DNA from 3 places in the Paenibacillus tianjinensis genome. Region 2 is predicted to be linked to each of the others. Evidence: riboswitches for the same ligand, from Rfam matches in the RefSeq annotation. Region 2 holds a riboswitch; each other region holds the start of a gene.
The links. Region 2 has a riboswitch for cyclic di-AMP ahead of JRJ22_RS14520 (APC family permease). Riboswitches for the same ligand answer to the same signal wherever they lie in the genome.

Region 1 (7,815 bases), 1.2 Mb from region 2:
TCACCTGCAGAAGGTCCCTATAATCATGCCTGGGTAACCGGCGGCAAAGACGCAATTTCTGCTGCTGCCCAGAGTGAAATCGATGATATGCTTGAGATTTCCCCTGCATCAGGCGGGAACCCGCATGCCGGCCATTAATTGGTCATTTGTTCATAAAAAAATGGAGTAGGTGGATAATGTCTAAACTACAGGTATTAATCGTAGATGATGAGTGGAATATGAGGAATCTGCTTCGCATTTATCTGATGAAGGAAGGTTTTCGAATCCAGGAAGCCGCAACGGGCCATGAAGCACTGTCTATGATTAAGAAACACTCCTTTGATATCATACTGCTGGATGTAATGATGCCTGATATGGATGGCTGGCAAGTCTGTAAGGCCGTGAGAGAAACCGGGAACATCCCTATTCTGATGCTTACGGCACGAACAGAGACCAAAGACAAAATCCATGGACTTGGAGTAGGCGCAGATGATTATTTGACGAAGCCCTTTGAACCTGAGGAGTTATTGGCCAGAATCTATTCGTTAATCCGCAGGTCTACAATCACACAGGGGATGCAGCCTCCTCAAAGGGTCCTGGATTTCCCCGAGCTGAACATTTTTCCGGATGCCCGGGAGGTCCGCATTCAAGAGGGTTCTGTAGATTTTACCCAAAAGGAATTTGATCTTCTTATGATGTTAGCGCAGAGCAAGCAGCGTGCTTTCACCCGCGAGGAGCTTGTAGAACGGGTCTGGGGATATGATTATGAGGGTGAAATCCGGGTGGTGGATACGCATATTAAGAATATTCGTGAGAAACTGCAGCGGGCCGGAATGAGCTATAACCCGATTCAGACGGTATGGGGAGTAGGCTATAAATTTCAAGCGGCTGAGTATCAGGATGAGAAATAACCGGATTGGGATCAAGCTCGGGTCAGTGATCATCACTGTATTCCTGATTGTGTTGTTATTCCTGGGTTTTGCCATCGATAAAATGTTCACGAATTTTTATACTGCCGAAATGCGAAAAGAAACGGAAGAGATTGCCTCACACTTTACGGTCATGGCGAATGCAACCGATGTCACCTCCGAGCAGACCATGATGACCTTTGCGGAATTTTCGAATGTCAGTATCTTTAATATTCTGGACAATGGGACCGTAAATCTGCACTCCGGTGTTCATGATTCGGCCGACCGGTCGTTTATCCGAAGTTCGGATCTCGACAAGATTTTTGGCGGTAAAATCGTTAGCTTGATGTATAAAGACCCGGAAGGTCATCGTTACTTTGTTTCCGGCCAACCGGTCACTAAAGGTGGTGTTATTACCTCAGCCCTTTATGTAATGGCCTCTACGGAACAAATGGAGCAATCCTTATCCGGGGTAAGGAACTTATTGGTACTATCCGGAATGGGGGCTTTCTTGCTGGCCATGGGAATTACATGGATTATCGCGCAAGTCTTGTCCCGTCCGCTGCTGCAAATGCAAAAGGCAACACGGAAAATTGCCGTTGGTGAGCTGGAAACCCGACTTGAGATCACAAGCAGGGATGAACTGGGCAGTTTGGCTGAGGCCATCAATGATTTGGCGGCCGATCTTCAGCATTACCGGGACAGCCGGCAAGAGCTGTTCTCTAACATATCACATGATCTGCGGACACCCATTACCTATTTGGAAGGGTACTCTAGAGTGGTTAAGGATCACCTTTATGAGACCGAGGAAGAGAAGGACCGATATCTGGATATCATTTATCAGGAGGCGGTCCGGCTGCAGCATTTGGTCGATGATGTGTTCGATCTGGCCAAAATGGAAGAAGGGAAGATATCCCTTCTGGAAGAAGAGCTCAACCTCTCTGACCTGACTGAACAAGCTGTTCAAAAAGTTAAATTGAAGGCAAAAGAAAAAGGGTTAGCCCTGTCGTTCGAATCTTCCGGGCCTGTTACACTGGTCCGCGGTGATGGTAAACGGATGGAGCAGATTGTCCTGAACTTGCTGGAGAATGCGATCCGTTATACAGAGAAGGGGAGTATCCAAGCGGGTCTGCAGTACGCCGGAAGCTCTGTAATCCTAAGCGTTGAAGATACGGGAATTGGGATTCCTGAGGAAGACCTGCCTTATATTTTCGAACGGTTCTATAGAGTGGAGAAATCCCGTGCACGTCAATTCGGGGGAACCGGATTAGGTCTATCCATCGTAAAAAAACTGGCCGAGCTGCAGGGCGGTAAGATAAAGGTTACAAGCAGGCTAGGCGGAGGAACCCGGTTTGAAGTGTACTTTCAGCGGCAGCCGGACCCGGGGGGACACAGCAAATGAAGAAAATAGAATGGCTTATCGCCTTTTTCTTTATGGGAATAGGTGTAATGTGTATGACCCTTTCAGCCGTTTCTTTCCAAAGCGACTCACTGCTCCATTTCGGTTATATAGTGAAAACATTTCTGATCTGTGCAGTACTTATCGGGATAAGCCTGTTTCTGGTGCTGAGAGTATTGAAGTTGAACAAAAGATCGAAAAAATAAGCTCCTTTCAAAACTATCAACACATTTTCTACACAGACATTTCTTACAATGAAAATATAACAAATCTTATTTTGTGGAGGTAATGATATGGATTGGTCTTGGTTAGCTGTGCTGGTATGTCCGTTAATGATGATATTTATGATGTTTGGTATGCGTGGTGGACACGGCCATGGTCCGCATAAGAAACAGCTATCCGCCGGTGTGGTGGAGCAAGAATTATTGCAGTTAAAAGCACAAAATGAGTTGTTGCAAAAGGAAGTGCAAGATTTAAAGAATAGAGCTGTTTAAAGGTAGGAGATAGGCGGGATTACTCGAAAAAAGACTCCGGAGATGATCTCCGGAGTCTTTCATCTTACTATTAATGAGTCATTCCACTCATGCCGCCCATACTGCTTACAATCTCGGGATTAACCATTCCGAAGATCATTGCGATGTGTGCAACGACCAGGAATCCGCTGACAAGAATAAAGTGGAGTTTCAGCTTTTCTTCCTCCGTACGCTTACGTCCAATAAGGCCAAGGTCCAGCAGGGCAAGAGGCAGTAGGAAGATTACACCGCTCAAATAGAATCCTACCGCGACTACATCTACCCAGGTATGCCATTCCCCATTTACAGTCAGAGGGACAAAAGCGGTCGGGAACAGATATAGGAATACTCCTGTAAAGTACAGACCGGCCAAAATGCTGCAGATCCGGTTAAAAGCTCTTAGGCTGCCTTTGACATTTTTGTTGAAAAGAATAAAAAACTCGGTCACCGTAATGGTCTCAGCAAAAATGACCGGGATTGCCATAAAAATGATCAGATTCCATGGCTGGTTGTCCATCAAAAGGGACATGTAATGCGTCATATTCATTCGTTTATTTCCCCCATCTAATATTGTTACTACAAAGTTAGTATAGGGGGAAAGTGTGTGGAAAGTATGGAGATTTCCTTTACAATGATCAGGGCGAACTATATAATTGGATTAATTTTATATTGCTATATCCGGAGGAGCCTGCCAACAGCGGGCTCTTTTTGTGTTTTTAACTGGAATAAATTTACTCATTCTGATGAACCGCTTAATTCCGTCCAGGAAGCGGGGGAACCAATGATCCCGGGGTGAATCTCGAGAGATCGAGTAGGGCAGCTCTCTAGCCCGAATCCGGCAGCTAACCCCGTAAGCGTCCAAGAGAGGGGCACATGTAATGACGCATATTGAAGTCAATGAAACCACACTGTATTACGAAATGTCCGGCAGTGGTCTACCTATTGTTTTTATTCATGATCATTCAACCTCCCATCAAATATTTGAACCTCAAGCGGATTATTTCAGCAAGCGGGCTAAGGTGATCGTCTTTGACCTAAGAGGAAATGGAAGATCGGGGAAAATGAACGTAGAAATTAGCCGGATCATAGACACACAATGTGAAGATTTAAAGGGGCTATTGGACGAACTGGATGTGGTCCGGGCTGTAATTGTAGCTTGTTCCAGTGGGGCCATGATTGCCCGGAAATTTGCATATCTGTACCCTGAACGGGTAATAAATATGGTATTCGTAGACAGTTACTTTCATGGTGGTGACGCAGCTTTAGCCGGAAGAGCGATGGGGATCTTTGAAATATGCGCTTTGGCAGCCCACTATCTCCCTGCGGAAATGTTTATGCGATCTTTACGTATCACATACAACAAGTGGCTCTCGGCCTACCATATTCTGAGAAGAGAGCTTTTGCAGGAACGGACAACAGAATTAATCAAGCAGCGACTGGCGCTAAGACAGGCAGACTCCTTCGGGTTCGCAGCGGGGCTGCAAATTCCCGTTCTTTGTGTAACAGGGAATCTGAATGAAAGGGTTCTGGAGCAGGCAAAAAAAACGGTGGCTCAATATCCGCTTGCTCGTTTAGCGATACTTGATGATGCCATGTACCCCAGCCACCTATGCCAGCCGCAGCATTTTAACCGGCTAGTGCTTGATTATTTACAAGACCAGCAATGTTTCCGGCAGGCAGCATCCGGCAAGTAGAAGGGTGATGCATGGTGTGCTTTATTTGCATACGACACAGAGCGTCTTTCCTTATACTGTAGAAACGGCTGCAGAGTTGTTTATTGATGAGGTGAAGAGACGGATCCTCTGAATAAACGAATTCTCTTTACAATTGCTTTAGCGAACCCTATAATGGTACTAATTGTATATTGTTGTATCCGGAGGAGCCTGCCACTAGCGGGCTCTTTTTGTGTTTTTTCAAGGACTGGTGTAAAAATTTGATTGTAACAGGAGCCTCTAATATGTTATTTGATAAAATCTTGTTCTTCCAGAAACTCAAACTGACTTCTTCCAGGATTATTCTGCTCGGTTTTGCTGCACCCATATTACTTGGAGCTGTGCTGCTATCCTTACCGCTATCTTCATCCACAGGTAGTAGTGTAGGCTGGCTGAACGCATTGTTTACCTCAACTTCAGCTGTCTGCGTGACGGGTCTAGTGGTACTCGATACAGGGATGGACTTTTCACACTTCGGACAAATCATAATCTTACTGCTTATTCAAATTGGCGGTTTGGGGTTTATGACCTTTGGGGTCCTAATAGCTGTGGTTATGGGGAAAAAGATCGGATTAAAAGATCGTCTGCTTATCCAACAATCCGCCAACTCTGTGACAACTCAAGGTGTTGTCCGTTTATCACTCAGCATCTTCCTCATTTCTTTTATCGTCGAGACTATAGGAGCATTATTATTAACTCTCCGGTGGGCAAATGAAATGGGGGTGGAAAGATCTATTTACTATGGAATATTCCATTCCGTCTCTGCCTTCAATAACGCTGGTTTTTCGTTGTGGCCGGACAGTCTGAGCCGTTATGTCGGTGACCCGTTAATTAATATCGTCATCTCATGTTTATTTATCATCGGAGGGATCGGGTTTACAGTGATTTTGGATTTGTACCGGAAAAGAAGGTGGAGGGATCTGTCCTTTCACACTAAAATTGTTCTGCTCACTTCCGGATTTCTGTGTATGGCCGGATTTCTGGTGATATTTACGATTGAACTCTTTAATACCAAGACCTTTAGTACTCTCTCCTGGAGCGAACGAATCTGGGCAGGATATTTCCAAGGTGTAGTAACGCGGACGGCTGGTTTTAACTCCATTGATATTGCTGCGATGCTGCCGGCTTCCCAGTTTTTCATGATCTTCCTGATGTTTATTGGCGCTTCATCCGGATCGACAGGAGGGGGGATAAAAACAACTACTTTCGCTGTGATTATGTTAAGTATTATTGCAACGGTTAAAGGGAAGGCTGACGTCCAGCTTCTTAAAAAGCGGATCTCTCAAGAGATTATTTTCAGGTCACTCGCGGTGATGACCATTTCTATGGGGGTGGTTCTCGGAGTTGCCTTTCTTTTAACGATTACAGAATATCCTCATCAAAAGGATTTTCTCGCACTTCTCTTCGAAGCAACCTCCGCCTTCGGAACAGTAGGGATGTCTATGGGGATAACGCCAGAACTATCATCAATGGGCAAAGGGATTATCATAGTTACAATGTATATCGGAAGACTAGGACCCTTAACCTTGGCTTTTGCTCTGGCACAAAAAAGCGTCAAGCAAAAGTATCGCTATCCCGAGGATAAGCTTCTGATCGGCTAGCATTTTGTCCGAGCACTAAATGAATAAGGGGATGAAGTCATGATTGAAGTAAAGAATCTACATTTTACTTACCCCAATACAAAGGAAGCTGCACTTCGCGGTCTTGATTTCACGATACCTAAGGGAGAAATATTTGGGTTTCTGGGTCCATCGGGGGCCGGCAAAAGCACAACGCAAAAGATACTGATCGGAGTCCTCAAAAACTATCTGGGCAGTGTGAAAGTAATGGGCACAGAAATTAAAGATACTGGACCTGAGTATTTCGAGCAGATTGGCGTTGCGTTTGAATTCCCCAACTTCTACACCAAGTTTACGGCATTGGAGAACCTGAAGCTCTTTCGTTCCCTATACGCAGGAGCAACAGAAGATCCATTAAGTCTTCTGAAACTGGTGGATTTAGCCGATGCTGCGAATATGAAGGTTGCACAATTGTCCAAGGGGATGAAGATGAGGTTGAACTTCTGCAGAGCGCTTTTGAATCATCCGCAAATTCTGTTCCTCGACGAACCGACTTCGGGGCTGGATCCGGTCAATGCGAAGCGAATGAAGGATTTGATCCTGGATAAGAAATCCAAAGGCACAACCGTTATTATTACCACGCACAATATGCAGGCTGCCGAGGAACTTTGTGATCGTGTTGCTTTTATTATTGACGGTCAAATAAAACTTATCAATTCTCCCCGGGAACTTAAATTGCTTAATGGAAATAAACGGGTATTACTGGAATACCGCCTTCATCATGAATTACAGCAGGCTGAGTTTTCTCTTGACGGGATTGGAGAGAATCAGCAATTTCTGCAGCTGATCAGGGAGCACCCTATTGAAACCATTCATTCGCTTGAATCCTCTTTGGAGCAGATATTCATCAAGGTTACAGGGAGGTCACTGGCGTGAGAATGAGGTCTGCTGTGGCATTTGATATCCGGTTCCAATGGCGGCACGGATTTTATGGGGTTTACATTATAGTTTGTGCTTTTTATGTGGCACTGCTGCATTTTATCCCTGAGTTGTACCAGGAGAAAACAACGGTTCTGTTAACATTTAGCGACCCCAGCGCGCTTGGACTTATTCTGGCTGGAGGAATTGTACTGCTCGAGAGAGATCAAGGAATTCTTGACCCTTTATTTGTAACACCTATCCGTATACGGGAATACTTACTTGCAAAAGCATGCTCATTATCCGTTTTATCGTTGCTGGCTGCATGGGCAGTGCATGGTATTGCAAACGGTATGCCAGTATCCCCGGTGGCTTTCTCACTTGGAGTACTACTGACATCCAGCTTTATGACGCTGCTATCGATTGGTGTGGTGGCCCGCTGTCAGACCGTCAATAGCTTTATTCTGCTGTCCCAAGTTTATGCATTACCCTTTGTACTGCCGCTGCTTGGTTATTTCAACGTATGGGATTCAAGGATTTATCTGCTGCTGCCGAGCGAAGGAACCTTGAAAATGCTGCAAGGCGGCTTCCATTCTGTATCTGGGGGTAATTATTTATATTCCATAAGTATCCTCATGATTTGGAACATTGCGGTCTATATTTGGGCCAAATGCTCTTATGAATATCATGTCTTGATGATTGTTGGCAGGGGGGAGAGGGAGATGAATAAATATCGCTACCTTCTTGTTCATGATCTCCGTCATGCGGTACGGGATCCGGTGCTAATGGTTGGTTTTTTTGGACCCATAGCCCTGCTTGTCGTTTCCC
Region 2 (7,815 bases):
GAGGGGCGAATGCTGCATCATCAGGATCATTTTAGTGAGCTGCTGGTCCTCTTTTCCGTTGTAATAGCATTACTTACCTGTTTTGCAACCCTTGATCTGGCAGAACGGCTGGTGCGCGGAAAGCGAGGGTATCGCTTTATCCTTATAATATCCTGTATCCTGGGTACTGGGATGTGGAGTATGCATAATATCGGTATGCGGGCTATGAAACTGGAGGTCACTGTATCGTATGATCTCCCGTTGCTGCTGCTGTCCCTGGTTGTGTCCATAGCCGCGTCTTACGCGCTTCTTCTGCTCCTAAGTAGTCCTTACACACGCAGCAAGGGTTATTTGGCGTTCGGCGGTATACTATTCAGCAGTGGTATTCTCATCATGCATTTTAGCGGAATTATCTCTATGAAGTTTGCCGGTGACTATGAGCAGAGCCAGCTTTCTGTCCTGCTGGCCATTGTTTTCTCTTTAGCTGTTCCGGTAATTACTGCTTCGTACAACCCCAAATGGATTGAAAATGACTACAACATGTTCACGGCGAAAAAAATACTGCTAGTATCCGTACTGACCGCTTCCTTAACAGGGACACATTATGCTGTGATGTCAGGTGCGTCATTTCCAGCAGACGAGACCCTCAGTTATTCAAGTCCAGCTCCCTTACTGGCTGAATCGTTCCTCGGTATGATCCTTGCCGGTTCATTTATATTAATCGTATTAATCGTACTGACTCTTCTTTATAAAGACCGTAAACGGGTCCTCTTCTCGGCAAAATTCAATGAACAGCGGTATACGGCATTGTTTGAATCCAGCCCGGATATGGTGGTTTGCATCGATCCGTTCCGTAAAAAAGTCGTCAGTGCTAATCCATCATTGCGGCAAACGACCGGCTATGGAAAGGAAGAGCTTAGTGATTACAGGAAGATCCTGTGCACTCCAGACGATGAAGCCTTACTTAAGGCAGCGGTTAAGCAGGCGGTGGAAGGGCACTCTGCCAAGCTGGAACTTGCAGTGAAAATAAAAAGCGGCGGAAGACTGATCTGCAGTACTACTGTCTTTCCGCTCATCAATGACAAACAGCGTTTCGTATATATCGTTGCGGAGGATGTAACCTCTATTGTTAAGTTTCAACAGGAGCTGATTATTGCCAAGGAAGCGGCAGAAAGCGCAGACCGGATGAAAAGTGAATTTCTGGCCATCATGAGCCATGAAATCAGAACACCGCTGAACGGGATTATTGGAATTAATCAGCTTCTGGCAGAGGATATTGAGAATCCGGAACAGCAGGAAATGCTGCCGCTGCAATATAGAAGCAGTCAGGCGCTGCTTAATGTAATAAGTGATGTTCTGGATATTTCCCGTCTGGAGTCAGATGGAATGCAGCTGCGTTGTGAAACCTTCCGTCTGCCTGTATTGCTGAAAGAGTGTATAGATTTGTTTGAGGCGACCGCCAGAGAAAAGAAACTGGAGCTCCATCTGCAGGTATCAGGGGATATTCCAGAATATTTGATCGGAGACAGCTTGAGAATCCGCCAAATTATGGTGAATCTAATCGGTAATGCCGTGAAATTCACTCCGTTTGGTGAGGTGCATGTAACAGTAGAATCCTCTGGTGTGCATGAGAATAGCCAGGGATTAATATTCAGAATAAAAGATACAGGCATCGGAATTCCTCCGGACAAACTGGAGCTGCTGTTTCAGCCGTTCACCCAGCTGGATGCCTCACATAGCAGGCAGTATCAAGGTACAGGGCTGGGCCTCGCGATTTGCAAGAAGCTGATAGAGCTGATGAATGGACGGATCTGGGCAGAATCGGAGGTTGATAAAGGTACTGAGTTTATTTTGAATATCAGGCTGCCGTCCGCGGAGACAGAGCCCCGGCAATTACAGCATAAGAATGAACAGAATGGGAGGCAAATGAAACCGGAGGCCGTGTAAGCTCTAGTTTGCCAAAGTGAGAAGTTTAATTATATAATTTTAAATTATATGATTCATATCTCATGGGTCCTACAGGACAGAAAGGAACTCTCATTTGAGCCAAAACAAACGAAAAACCGCTGCGATTCCCCAAATGAGCAAACAGGAGAAACGTAAAGCAGAGCTGGAGCACCAAAAGCAGAAAACGAGAATCCTTATTGTCAGCACAATAGCTTTAGTGGTCATTATCTTTGTAGGGTTATTTATGCTTGCTGCAAAGGACAATTCCAATTCGGGTTCATCCGCCGAGCCGGTCAGTTTTAACTACAGTGAACTACCACGACTCGGAAAAGAGGATGCGCCGGTCAAAATCGTTGAATTCGGTGATTTTAAATGCCCGGCCTGCGCTCAATTCACCGGTGTCATTAAGCCGCAGATTGTACAGGAGTATGTGAATCAAGATAAGGCAGCCTTTTATTTTGTAAACATGGCCTTTATCGGACCGGATTCGACTACAGCCTCGCTCGCCGCTTTGTCTGTCTATCATCAGAACAGTGATGCATTCTGGACCTACTATGACGCTCTCTATGCCAATCAGGGCGACGAGAACAAGGAATGGGCGACCACAGACTATTTAGTGGATCTGGCCCGTAAGGAAAGCCTGCCGGTTGATTTTGATCTGCTGCGCAAAGATATTGAAGATAAGACTTATATGGATGAATTACAGACCGATATTGATCTTGCCAAAAACGCCGGAGTTAGTTCAACACCTACCGTATTTGTTAATGGAGTGATGGTTAAAGAACCGTTTAATATCGAAGCCATTGACGCTCAGATCAAAGTCGCTTCTGAAGCGGTGGATGCCGAGTGATGAAATTCTCTACCTTTTGCCGCCGCCACTGTCTGTATTTGGCCTGGTTTGTGTCCATCATTGCCGTTGCCGGCAGCTTGTACTTAAGTGAAGTCCTCAAATATGAACCCTGTAAGCTGTGCTGGTTCCAGCGTATCTTTATGTATCCGCAGCTGTTTCTGCTTGGAATTGCCACGTACCGGGGGGATAAGCGCATCATTCCCTACGTATTGCCATTAAGTATTATTGGCGGGAGTATCTCATTGTATCACTATGCCGAGCAGAAGATTCCTGCGCTGAGCAAAGTGCTTCCCTGCACCATCGGCGTTCCTTGTAATCAGGATTATATTAACTTATTGGGGTTCATTACAATTCCTTTAATGGCTCTGACAGCGTTTGTGCTGATCACAATATTGCTGTGGACCGGACGCAAGACTGATCAAATGGAATAGGCAGAGGGTAGGCTGAATTTCAAGCCTAAATTATTCCTGATTTTTCTGTCACAATTAACATCCAAAACACTCAAAAACCAAGGTAATGAGGGATAATGCAAGAGAATGAAAGATCACCTTATCCCCGATCTTGGATTTGCGTGTTTTGGATGTTTTTTCATTCTTTTTTCATTTGATTCAAAGCTTTACTGTAAATGCATTGTAGACTATCATTAGACCTTGTGAGAAGTTGAATATGCGCTGAATTTTCCGAAGGGAAAACGGGGGAACCAAACTTGGCCGTAAGGCCATTGGGGTGAATCGGAAGCGGCCAGATCGACCGCAACTGTAGGGCTACCACAGCCCGAATCCGCCAGCTAACCTCGTAAGCAAGGGTGGGATAATGACCATGCCCAGGCATGCGGATCATTTCCGTATGCTTATTTTTGTGCCTGCATTTATGAAATCCGCCTATGAAAACAGCGCACGGTACTACCGTTTCAACTCACAAAGAGAGGAACTGTTACTACAATGGTAAGCAAGGTAAAACGACTATTGATCGGGCGTCCGATGAAGTCGAACGAACTCGATCATGAAAAGTTATCCAAGGTGAAAGCACTGGCTGTCCTGTCTTCTGATGCGCTCTCGTCTGTAGCCTACGGAACGGAACAAATCCTTATTGTACTAGTGGCCGCGGGTTTCACTGCCATCTGGTACTCACTGCCAATTGCATTAGCCGTTCTGGGCTTGCTGGCCATACTTATTTTGTCTTATCGCCAGACGATCTTCGCTTACCCGCAAGGGGGCGGGGCATACATCGTGGCCAAGAGCAATCTGGGTGTTCCTACCGGTCTGTTAGCCGGAGGCTCTTTATTGGTAGATTATATTCTTACTGTTGCGGTTAGTGCCTCAGCCGGTACAGACGCGATTACATCCGCTTTTCCAGGTTTGCATGATCATTCTGTACTGATTGCGGTATCCGTTATTTTACTGTTAACAATTATCAATTTGCGCGGTGTTACGGAATCGGCTTCTTTTATAGCAATCCCGGTATATTTATTCGTAGTTTCTATCTTTGTCCTGATTGTTGCCGGAGTATTCAAATACATGACCGGCGGCGCACATGCCAATGTGCCTGAAATCGGGTCTGCTGTATCAAACGTCAGCCTGTTCCTCCTGCTTAAGGCATTCAGCTCCGGCTGTTCGGCCTTGACCGGGGTAGAAGCGGTATCGAATGCTATTCCGAACTTCAAGGCGCCTGCAGAAAAAAATGCAGCGAAAACCTTGATGATGATGGGCCTTATCCTTGGTATTATGTTTACAGGAATTACCCTTCTGGCCTACTGGTACGGAGTAGTTCCTGATGAAAAAGCAACTGTGGTTTCACAAATTGCTGAATCCACTTTCGGCCGCGGCGGTTTGTACTTCTTCATTCAAGGGATCACGGCAGTGATTTTGTTCCTGGCAGCTAATACGGCATACTCGGCATTCCCGCTGCTTGCCTTTATGTTCGCCAAAGATAAATACCTGCCCCATGCCTTTATGGTCCGCGGAGACCGGCTGGGCTTCTCGAATGGTATTATTTTCCTCGGTGTGTTATCAGCATTGCTGGTTGCTGCGTTCCACGGAAATACAGAAAGCCTGATTCCATTATATGCGGTAGGGGTATTTATCCCGTTCACTTTATCCCAGCTTGGAATGATGGTGCATTGGTATAAGGACAGACCAAAGGGCTGGCAAAATAAATTCGCTGTCAATACAGTGGGTATGCTCACAACACTTACGATTACACTGATTTTCATTATTACGAAATTTTCAAGTGTCTGGATGGCTTTCATCTTCCTGCCAGTTGTTATGATCGTATTCCACCGCATTCACGGCCATTATCTGAATACTGCAGATCAGCTGCGCATTTGTCCATCTACCGATAAACCGTGTATCAAGGGCAGTACGGTAGTGGTTCCTGTCGCTGGTGTTACACGTGCCGTGCTGCATTCGATCAGTTATGCGAAATCTTTGACCGAAAATGTGGTCGCAGTATATGTTGGTTTTGATGAAGAAGAGATTCACAAGATGGAGCAGAAGTGGGAGGAATGGAATCCGGGCGTACGCCTGATTGTCCTTCGTTCCCGTTACCGCAGCATCATCCGTCCGTTAGTGAAGTTTATCGATACGGTGGAGTGGAAGACAGCTTCGACAGATCATATTACAATACTGATTCCACAGTTTATCACTAAGCATTGGTGGCAGGCGATTCTGCATAATCAGACCAGCTTGTTCATCCGCTCGTATTTAATGAATCAAAAAGATATTGTTGTAGCGACAGTACCTTATCATTTGCACAAATAGACTGGTATATTCCAGCAGACGGCTGTTTCCGTAATTCACGGATGCAGCCGTTTTTTATTGATTTTAACCGGATCTGATCCTCAGTATACAAATGGGAAAATAAATAATATATTGACATAGATAATGAGAATCAATATCATTTAAGAAGTTAAGGCGAAGGCATTCCAAAAACCTTTGACCAAAAAGGATAAATATACAGGAGGGGTATTACATGTTTTTGTTTGATCCAAAGAAATCCGGGAGTAGGAAGCTGGTCTTGGCCGGCCTCTTGATGATGACTGTACTCTTGTCCGCTTGCGGCAATAACAACAATGGCAATGCGGCTAATTCTAGTGCTGCACCTGCGGCAACCGCTGAGACTACAACTGCCCCGGCAGAAACCGCTGCTCCGGCTGCTGAGAAGACTGTGACTGACGCCATGGGACATAAAGTAACTGTTCCGGCAAATCCACAGCGTGTGCTTGGTTCTTATCTGGAAGACTATCTGGTAACACTCGGGGTAACTCCAGTTGCCCAATGGTCCGTGTCAAATGGGATTCAGGACTACTTGTCCGATGCGCTTAAAGATGTGCCTACGATCAGCTACGATCTTCCGCTGGAGGCTGTAACCAGCTTCGCACCGGACTTCCATATCGTCCAGTCTGAAGGCAGTGTGCAGAATGGTCTTTATGATCAGCTGAACAAAATCGCGCCTACCTATGTACTGGGCGATGAGATCAGTAAGGACTGGCGTAAAACGCTGCTTACCATCGGTGACCTACTGAACAAGACTCCTGAGGCTGAACAAGCGATTGCTGAATATGACCAGAAGGCTGCTGAGGCTAAGGAAAAAATCACAGCATCATTCGGTGGTGACAAATCCGTTGCCATTCTGTGGCTGGTGCAAAAGAGCTTCTTTATTGTGGATGAAACACGCAGCAGTGGCGCTGTATTATACGGCGACCTTGGCTTGAAGCTTCCTAACCTTGTAACAGAGATTCCGGCTGACTCCAGAGCGACCTGGAATCCTATCTCACTAGAGAAACTGGCTGAACTGTCTGCTGATCATATTTTCCTTGTAAACAGTGATAAAACAGAGGCATCAGAAATTCTGAACGGACCCATCTGGAAGGGGATTCCTGCCGTTAAGGCAGGAAATGTTACCGAGCTCAGTGCATCCGGCAGCTGGCTCTACAGTGGTGCTTATGCTAACTCCAAAACGATTGATGATGTGCTTAGCGCACTTGTAAAATAAGTGAGCTGAAAATTTCTTTGGCCGCCCGAGAAATGTGCAGGTTCTTATACCTTCGGGTATAAGGCCTGCATCTTTTTTTGGAGCATTGTGAAAAAAAGAACAAAATTTTCAAGAGATCCGTGGAGTCTTGTACATGTTTCTTTTATTTGCGATAATGAGAATGATATACAGTATCAATCAAGTGAGATTCGTTATCATCAACGACTTGGATTTAATCCATTAAGGGGAAGACTTATGGCCGCATCTACACATTCTACAGATCAATCTACAAAGATGGATGGAGCGATGCCGCTGAAATCCAGACCGGCTGCGGCTGCTATTATTTTACTTCTCGGACTTGCAGCCATGCTCTTTGGTCTAGCGCTTTCCGTTTCGGTAGGTGCGGCAGATATTAAGCTGGCGACGGTCTGGGAGGCTGTATTCAGGTTTAATCCGGACTTGCAGCAGCATCAGATCATCAGGGAGCTGCGGATTCCCCGCGCACTGGCAGGGGCCTTAGTCGGAGCCTGTCTTGCTGTGGCGGGAGCAATTATGCAGGGAATGACCCGTAATCCGCTGGCAGACTCGGGTCTGCTTGGCCTGAATGCCGGTGCCAGTGCCGCTTTGGCATTAACCTTTGCCTTAGCTCCAGCGTCATCCTTTTTATACATCATGTTGTATTGCTTCACCGGTGCCGCAGCCGCATCTATTCTGGTATTCGGAATAGGTTCACTTTCTCACAGCGGTCTGACGCCACTACGGCTGACTCTGGCAGGTGCAGCAGTAAGCGCGCTGCTACTTGCCGTGAGCCAAGGGGTAGCAATTCTGTTTCATCTATCCCAAGACATCGCCTTCTGGATGGCTGGCGGCATTGGAGGGGCCAATTGGACTCAGCTTAGAATCATGACGCCATGGATTGCAGGGGCACTGATAATTGCAATGATGCTATCGAGGTCTATCACTCTGCTAAGTCTGGGCCGGGATGTAGCAGCTGGGCTCGGGCAGCGTACTAGGCTGGTACAATTCACCGGGATCATTGTTGTTGTGATTCTGGCGGGGGCGGCCGT
Region 3 (7,815 bases), 2.8 Mb from region 2:
CTCAGAAGTCCCGCTCTCCAGCTGTTCCTGCTGCATTGCAGCCATACGCTGCTGGAGATTGAGTTTAATCTGGCTCAGTTCTATAATCTGGCGTTCAATTTCCTCCAGCTTGCTGCGGTAGAGCGGCATCACCTCTGCACAGAAGGCCTCTTTATTCTTCAGTACACAATGCAGAAATCCGGCAATCTCCTCTGTCGACAGCCCCAGATTCAAATACAGCTTAATCGTCTCCACCGTTTCGACGGCCAGCGGCGAATACTCACGGTAGCCGTTGGCCTCCCGGAGCGGTGTAAGCAATCCTTGACGCTCATAATATCGCAGGGAACGGACACTGACACCGGTCCGCGCTGCAAGTTCACCTATTTTCATGGCATTCTCCCCGGGGTTCATGAGAAATGGTCTGCTTCCAGTATAAACCCTGACACCAGTGTCAGGGTCAAGGCTTTTATTTCGCTGGATTTTTTGCTTTAATTTTGAACTATGCTACAATCTTAATTACAAAAATATAGAATCCCAGGAGGGCGATTTACCGATGTCTATTCAACAACTCCATACGCTGGATGAACTGCACCAATATGTCGGGCAACCCGGCAAAAAACTGCTTTTTAAACACAGCACAACCTGCCCGATCAGCGCCAAAGCCAACGAAGAGTTTCTGGCCTTTGCACAGAGCTCCGATACACCGGCAGCTATTGTTCATGTGATTGAAGACCGTCCGGTCTCGAACCAGATTGCTGAAGAATTCGGCATCAAACACGAATCTCCGCAAATTTTCCTGCTTGAAGACGGAGAAGTCCGCTGGAACACCTCCCACTGGAAAATCACCCGTGATGCCATCAAGGAGGCCGTAAGCAAATGAGCCAGTCTGTCATTGTCTACTCTACCTCCGGCTGCAGCGACTGCAATCAGGTAAAACAGCTGCTCACAGAACAAGGCATTCCGTTCGAAGTGCGTGATGTTATGACCAGTACAGTCTATCAGGAGGAAGTAGAGAAGCTCGGCTTCATGGGAGTACCTGTCACTGTATCCGGAGAATATGCGGTCAAAGGCTTCAACCTTCCTGAGCTTAAGGAACTTATTGCTGCAGCGAAATAAATTCATGAATCATTCCAGGAGGCTACAGCCATGTCACAGGAGATCTGGATTAACCTGCCGGTTAAGGATGTTGAGAGGTCAACTGCCTTTTTCAACGAGATTGGATTCCATGCGGTGAGCGTCGGTAACGAGAGATCCAAGCTTGTCATAGGCCAAACGACGATTCTGCTGTTCCCGGATGCGGCGTTTGAGAAATTTACAGGTTCAACAATCGCAGATACTTCCCATAGCGCAGAAGTCATCTTTTCCATTGGTGCTAACAGCAGAGAAGAAGTAGATGCCTTTATTCAAAAAGTAGAGTTTGCCGGTGGAAATATCTTCGGTAAGCCGGGTGAAGTGGACGGGTGGATGTACGGCGCAGGCTTTGCCGACCTGGACGGTCACCGCTGGAACCTGCTGTACATAGATGAGAGCAAAATGCCAAAACGCTAATATGAAAACGCCGGTCACCTGCTTAAGGTCACCGGCGTTTTTATCTCCCTATGAACTTATATTTTTCTAGGTTCAATTTTCGCACTCTGCTGCCTTTTTCCAGTAAAAATCAAAAGATGACGCCTGAGCGAGAAAATGACCAGATAAACGCTGATAAATAGTCTTTTCGGCTAGAGCAGCCTTGTTTCCGCCGCAATTCCCTGCTAATCGGCAATTAGAGAATCCCTTTGCTTTTTTACAAAGCCATGCCGGAAAGAGTATGATTCGTGTTGAATCGATTCGCAAAAATAATGATATTCGAACGCTGAATTCCCGCCCAGCGGGAAACGGGGGAACCATCCGGCTGATAAGGCCATGGGGTGAATCCTGAGGAGACTGCGACTCCCGCATTCTCACCAGGTAGGGCGACTCTCACCGCCCGAATCCTGCAGCTAACCTCGTAAGTGTATAGAGAGAGCCCCTTGATTCCGCCACGTTTTGGCATCAGGCCTGTTTCCGCCTGTATCCGGACCGCAGCAGAGGTTCTCCTCTGCCTGCGGTTTTTGCGCACCGCTATACATTTAAGTTAGACCCTGTAATTCTCTGTCTTGTCCATCTCTTTAATCCAGGAAGGAACGTGCTGACATGCCTGACCTTTTATCCTCGCAGCTGGCCGCTGCCGCCGGATTTGAGCAATATATCCGGGAGTACAGCGGAGGTGTCCTTGCGCTCAGCTCCATTCTGCTCGGGAAGGGCAGTGAAGCAGAGCGGGTGACGGCCGGAACCTTCAACAAGCTGTATGAGCCTTATTGCAAAGGAAAGCTCAAAGCTGCCGACTTTCCGGTAGAAGCCTACCGGGAGTGCATCCTGCAATGCGCAAAATCCGCGAAAAACCGGAATCTGCGCACCTCTAAAGAGTTGTCGTGGGACGATCAGCTTGTAAAAGCCCTATGGTATGGACTGCTGCTTCCGCTGCCCGAAATCGGCAAAATTCTCGGCAAGAGCCTGCCGGTGCTGAAAGCTCAGCTCAGGCAGGTGCGTGAGCACAATGCAGGGCAAAAGCCGCTGAGATCACAGGCTAATTTGTCTATTGTGTAAATGGCGCGCCTGTTCTTCTCACCAATAAAGCCGCAGCAATCCGCTGCGGCTTTATTGGCTTACTTGCCCTTACTGTTGCCCTTACTGTTGCCTTTACTCTTGCTCTTGCCTTTGTTTATCTCTTTGCCCTTACTATTACCACTCTTGGCAAACCGTAAAAAAGCCATCAGGCATCCCAGAATTCCAAGACCAAGCAGCAGAGTCTGCAGCGCCCCCAGCAGTGTTGAGCCTTCGGGCCTAAGCATACTGCTTACTATGATCAGTACAATGGAGACCGTGACCAGCACGGGGGTTTTTATGTTTAATTTCAAAATCACCACTCCTTACTATTAAGGTACACTATAAACGGCCGAATCACCAGTTTTAGTGAGTCCCTTAGCCGCGCGCAAAAAAGGCACCTCCGCATCAACTGCGGAGGTGCCTTTAAATAGCTGTCCCTGAAACGATTTTCTAGCCTAATGGCTGCGCTTGTAATACTTGCCAAAGAATACGATCGCCATCAGCATTCCGGTAATGCCTATACCTGTCAGAAGCCCTTGCGTAAAATCCATCAGATTCGACCCGCTATCTGGAACAAGTCTGCTGGATGTTAGCGAGAAGAAAGATGTTATAAACAGCAGCGCTAAGTTTTGTTGTTGTTTTTTATCCATAATTCCCACTCCTTAAATTTTGTAAGCCTTCATTGCTTTTCTAATCTCTTTGATACTAGGTCGTTTACCATACATCAGGACACCTGTGCGGTAGATTTTGGCGGCCAGCCAGCCTAACAGGAAGATAGTGACCAGCAGAATAACCAGTGAAACTGCGATTTCCCATACGGCCACATCTCCGACACCGATCCGCAGCAGCATGCTGAGCGGTGATGTGAACGGTACGTAGCTGGCGATCTTTATCAGCAGTGTGTCCGGTGCAGAAACGCTGAAGGTCGGAATATAGTAGTTCACAAAACCCAGCATCATCACCGGCATGCTTGCCTGGCCCAGCTCCTCGGTACGGCTCACGATCGAGCCTACAGCGGCATACATCAGCGCATACAGGAAGAAGCCCAGAATATACAGGATAAGGCCGTAAACCAGAATACCTACATTCAATTGACTTAAGTCAAGATCGAAATCCGTAAGAATCCCCGAGTTATGCGGCAGCATCAGGTTCGCCGCAATGCTCGCGGCAATGATCGCAATCTGCAGCAGCCCGACCAGGAACACCCCCAGCACCTTGCCGAACATCTGGCTCAGCGGTGAAGCGCTCGTAATCAGAATTTCCATAATGCGCGAACTCTTCTCTGCTGTGACCTCAGCGGCAATCATATTACCGGTCAGCATAATCGACAAGAAGAAGAGCATCAGCAGTACATAGACAATCACATAATTGATCGCAGGTGCAGACTCATCCTGACCGCCGCCAGTCCCGCTTCCTCCGCCGATCTGCTGCGTATCTATCGTGACCGGCGTGAATATGGCGGCCACCTCCTGCTGTGTCAGCTTACCCTCCGTAATCAGCTGCGTATTGACTTGCTGCAGGGCAGCTTGCAGATAGCTCTGGATATCTCCGTCCAGCTCTCCTTCATTGCTGTGGTATGTGACCGGAGGTACGCCTGCGCCCGCAGCAGTGCCGAAGGTGAGATAACCCTTAATGTCGCCTTCCTTGAGTCCCTTTTGAAGAGCCGCGTCCTCTGCAGATGCATAGGACTCCAGCGTTACCTGGGTCTCGGAGTCTTCGGGCGCCGTATAAGCCAGCAGCAGTTCCGATACCGGGTTTCCGGATTCCGTAACAACTCCGATGCGTGCAGCACCGGCTTCGTCGTCGCCGCTAAACTTGTCGATAAAATAAGGAATGTTCATACCGATGGTAATCAGAAGCACGATGATCAGCGTTGTGATCGTAAAAGATTTAGTCCGCGCCTTATTTTTGAAGGTAAATGCGATAATCGGTCCCAGCTTATTCATTGGATTCACCCACCGCTCTGATAAAGATTTGGTTTAGCGTCGGTTCCTTGATTTCGAAATGTTCAACTTCACCGGCAAGCAGGGCGTGCTGTAATATCCGCTGCGCTGCTCCAATCTCACTGATCGCCAGCACATAGCCCCGCTCCTGCCGCTGCACTGCGGTTACCCCGGCGATTCCCTCCAGCCCGGAGACTTCTCCAACCGTCCGCAGGAATACCTCCTCGCGCGGATAGCCCTTTTTAATCTCGCGGATATCTCCTTGAACCACTGTATTGGAACGGTCAAGAATTGTAATATTCCGGCACAGCTCTTCGACATGCTCCATGCGGTGGGTAGAGAACAGGATACTCGTCCCCTGGTCGCGCATCTCTCTAACGGTGTCTTTTAACAGCTCCACATTCACCGGGTCCAGTCCGCTGAAAGCTTCATCGAGGATAAGAATTTGCGGTTTATGTACAACGGCAGCGATGAAACCCATTTTTTGCTGATTGCCCTTGGAGAGTTCTTCGATCTTCTTGTTGTAATATTCCGGCACTTCAAAGCGGTCCAGCCAGTAACGCAGACTCTTCTCCGCATCGCCTGCAGCCATGCCGCGCAGCCGGGCCAGATAGATGATCTGTTCGCTCACTTTTACCTTCGGGTACAGGCCGCGTTCTTCCGGCAGATAGCCCATCAGATGCTGCAGCTCGCTGCTGAACGGCTTGCCGTTATAGATAATCTTCCCCTCATCGGGATAAATCAGACCAAGCACCATGCGCATTGTTGTGGTTTTGCCGGCGCCGTTGGCCCCCAGCAGCCCATAAATTTCGCCTTGCTCCACCTTCAGGTTAATTCTGTTTACTGCCGTTTTATCACCATATTGCTTCACTACCTGTTCCAGCTTCAAAGCTTCCATTCGTTAGTCCCCTCTCTTCTGGTCAATCAGGATCGGATGATGCCCTTGTGTCCATAAGCTGAGTATTTCATCCAGTTCAAGTGCCCGGCTCTTAATAACCTTTACGCCCAATTGCTGGATGCGTTTCTCATTTTGATGAAATTTCTGGGTAATAAATGAAACCATTCCAGATTGCCCCCAGGTAAAATTCAGAGCATCCGGCAATTCTGCCGCCAAATGCTGCAGTTCTTCCTCATCTGCAGCATTTACCCATACCTCATTCCAGGAGCCGAAGAGACTGTCCTTCTCGGCCATGCCGAGCAGCTGCCCATGGTGCATAAGCACAATATAATCCGCCAGCCTCCGTACTTCCTCGATGATGTGGGTGCAGATCAGCACCGTTGCATTACTCTCATCCATATATTTACGCAGCGCTTCTATCAGGATCTTCCAGGCAAAAGGATCAAGACCGGAAGACGGCTCATCCAGCAGCAGCAGCTTGGGCCGGGCTGCCAGCGCAGCGGCAATCTCGAACTTGCGGCGCTCACCCTTTGACATTTTGCCGAGCCTTGCTCCTTGCGGCACCTCGAATCTGCCCAGTAATTCTTCGAAATACTGCTGGTCCCATGCCGGGTACCACTGCCGGCGGAACTCAGCCGCCTCTTCCGCTGTCCATAGATTCTCTTCGCTCTGCGAGTTCTCCGGGACATAGGCAATGGTTTGCCGCAGGGAGAGCGGCATCCCCTTCCCGTGCGTCTCTTCAAACCAGCGGATCTCACCCTCTTCAGGGAAGCTCAGCTGCATCAGCATGTGCAGCAGTGTGCTTTTGCCGGAGCCATTCTGGCCCACTAGTGCGGTTATATAGCCCTGCGGGAGATTCAGATTAAGCGGTCCGATCATCCGGTTACGCCGTTTCTTGCTTACATTCCGCAGTTCAATGGCCTGTTGTACCATGCAATGACTCCACCCTTCATCCCTGTTTGTTATATTTGCTCTTCACGATGTCCGTAAATATCCGGGTCAGCTCTTCTGCACTGCATTGCACGGACAAACCGACATCGACGGCACTTTCCAATGCTTTGCTGACGGCTTCCCGCTTGTATTCCTCCATAGCGCCTTCTCCCACATGGGAGACGAAGGTACCCGTTCCCTGCCGGGTCCGCAGCAGTCCTTCATTCTCCAGATCCTGATAGACCCGGCGGACCGTAATGACGCTGCATTTCAGATCTCCGGCAAACTCGCGGATCGAAGGAAGCAGTGTCCCTTCTGTTATTCCGCCGCTGATGATGAGTGACCGCAGCTGTGTTTCAATCTGATGGTACAGCGGCTCAGCGCTGTTCTCGTTAATCTGAATGGGTATCCACATCCTTACCACCGCCCTCTCATACGAGATCGCGGCTCTTAAGCCGTTGAATCGTCCATGCGGAGAACAGCTGCACCGATGCAGTTCCCAGCAGCAGGCTTCCCCACATCAGCGGGGACAACAGCCCCCACTCCTTAGAGCAGCTCAAAGTGTACAGGAAGAGATTCCCTCCCGCCAGACTAATGAGCAAAGCGGCAATGATGGACAGCAGCATGAATAGAAACATCCATCCACAGTAGGCTTTGCCGCTGGTCAGCAGTTCGATGAAAATGAACATCCCTGTAACGATCAGCCCGTAGCCGACCCAGGTTAGAGCGAAGGTCAGATAGGCCGGTAGAGGAAGTTCATGCCGCATATCGGAGCTAAGTGTATAGATCAGGCCGAAGAACAGCACTCCGTTCAACGAAAAAGAGAGCACCGTATGAAGCTTTCTTTTGCAGAGGATCACTGCAGATGGAACCGGCAGACTGCGCATGTAGGCCAGCATCCGGGTATAGGAATCGTCCATCACATACTTCATCTTCCGTCTGGAGAAAGTAAAGCCCAGCATAGGAATGACGGTAACGAGCATGAAGTCGGCAAGGACCTTAGCCTCCCCTTCGCCCAGCACATCATCTGTGACCATTCCGGTCATCATCCCCATGTACCCCATTAATACGACCGCCCCAAGAAATGCCCACACCAGCTTCAGCCTGTCTCCGCGGAAGTCACTCCTTACAATAATCCAGGCCTGTTTGATTGTTGTCATATTGCCTCAACCTCACTTAAATTCAGAGGATATACAGATTCAGTGTGTATAGCTCTGTGCTTACTGTATATATCTATATACACAGTATATGTCCTGTATTTTCCAGAGTCAAGGTTTAGTTTGGATAAATATTGAAACTGTTGTGTTCCTCCGTTCGTTAGCTTATGAAAATTCGTTCAATTCCTTATAGCTGCACTAAGCGGCGACAGGGGAGAATATATTAACATTTGTATCTACTACAGACAGCTATTTGTGAATTCTAATTCTATGGGATTTATCC

Region 1: it holds a riboswitch for cyclic di-AMP, as region 2 does, so the genes downstream of both, JRJ22_RS08655 (alpha/beta fold hydrolase) here and JRJ22_RS14520 (APC family permease) in region 2, are expected to answer to the same signal.
Region 3: it holds a riboswitch for cyclic di-AMP, as region 2 does, so the genes downstream of both, JRJ22_RS02060 (hypothetical protein) here and JRJ22_RS14520 (APC family permease) in region 2, are expected to answer to the same signal.

The regions. Positions count from the first base shown of each region.
Region 1 covers NZ_CP070969.1:2,015,133-2,022,947, forward strand. Annotated here, with positions in the region: gene JRJ22_RS08625 (cell wall-binding repeat-containing protein) at 1-138, shown strand, start outside; gene JRJ22_RS08630 (response regulator transcription factor) at 177-890, shown strand; gene JRJ22_RS08635 (sensor histidine kinase) at 880-2,289, shown strand; gene JRJ22_RS08640 (hypothetical protein) at 2,286-2,492, shown strand; gene JRJ22_RS08645 (DUF2933 domain-containing protein) at 2,580-2,780, shown strand; gene JRJ22_RS08650 (DUF6803 family protein) at 2,851-3,345, opposite strand; cyclic di-AMP (ydaO/yuaA leader) riboswitch at 3,538-3,670, shown strand; gene JRJ22_RS08655 (alpha/beta fold hydrolase) at 3,677-4,492, shown strand; gene JRJ22_RS08660 (TrkH family potassium uptake protein) at 4,756-6,111, shown strand; gene JRJ22_RS08665 (ABC transporter ATP-binding protein) at 6,151-7,005, shown strand; gene JRJ22_RS29200 (fluoroquinolone export ABC transporter permease subunit) at 7,008-7,815, shown strand, end outside.
Region 2 covers NZ_CP070969.1:3,261,151-3,268,965, reverse strand. Annotated here, with positions in the region: gene JRJ22_RS14535 (ATP-binding protein) at 10-1,926, shown strand; gene JRJ22_RS14530 (DsbA family protein) at 2,021-2,776, shown strand; gene JRJ22_RS14525 (disulfide oxidoreductase) at 2,776-3,207, shown strand; cyclic di-AMP (ydaO/yuaA leader) riboswitch at 3,436-3,593, shown strand; gene JRJ22_RS14520 (APC family permease) at 3,718-5,535, shown strand; gene JRJ22_RS14515 (iron-hydroxamate ABC transporter substrate-binding protein) at 5,747-6,769, shown strand; gene JRJ22_RS14510 (FecCD family ABC transporter permease) at 7,004-7,815, shown strand, end outside.
Region 3 covers NZ_CP070969.1:467,207-475,021, reverse strand. Annotated here, with positions in the region: gene JRJ22_RS02085 (MerR family transcriptional regulator) at 1-369, opposite strand, end outside; gene ytxJ (bacillithiol system redox-active protein YtxJ) at 533-859, shown strand; gene JRJ22_RS02075 (glutaredoxin family protein) at 856-1,095, shown strand; gene JRJ22_RS02070 (VOC family protein) at 1,126-1,527, shown strand; cyclic di-AMP (ydaO/yuaA leader) riboswitch at 1,820-1,987, shown strand; gene JRJ22_RS02060 (hypothetical protein) at 2,152-2,604, shown strand; gene JRJ22_RS02055 (hypothetical protein) at 2,664-2,915, opposite strand; gene JRJ22_RS02050 (hypothetical protein) at 3,060-3,254, opposite strand; gene JRJ22_RS02045 (ABC transporter permease) at 3,267-4,550, opposite strand; gene JRJ22_RS02040 (ABC transporter ATP-binding protein) at 4,543-5,445, opposite strand; gene JRJ22_RS02035 (ABC transporter ATP-binding protein) at 5,449-6,378, opposite strand; gene JRJ22_RS02030 (GntR family transcriptional regulator) at 6,395-6,790, opposite strand; gene JRJ22_RS02025 (hypothetical protein) at 6,807-7,535, opposite strand.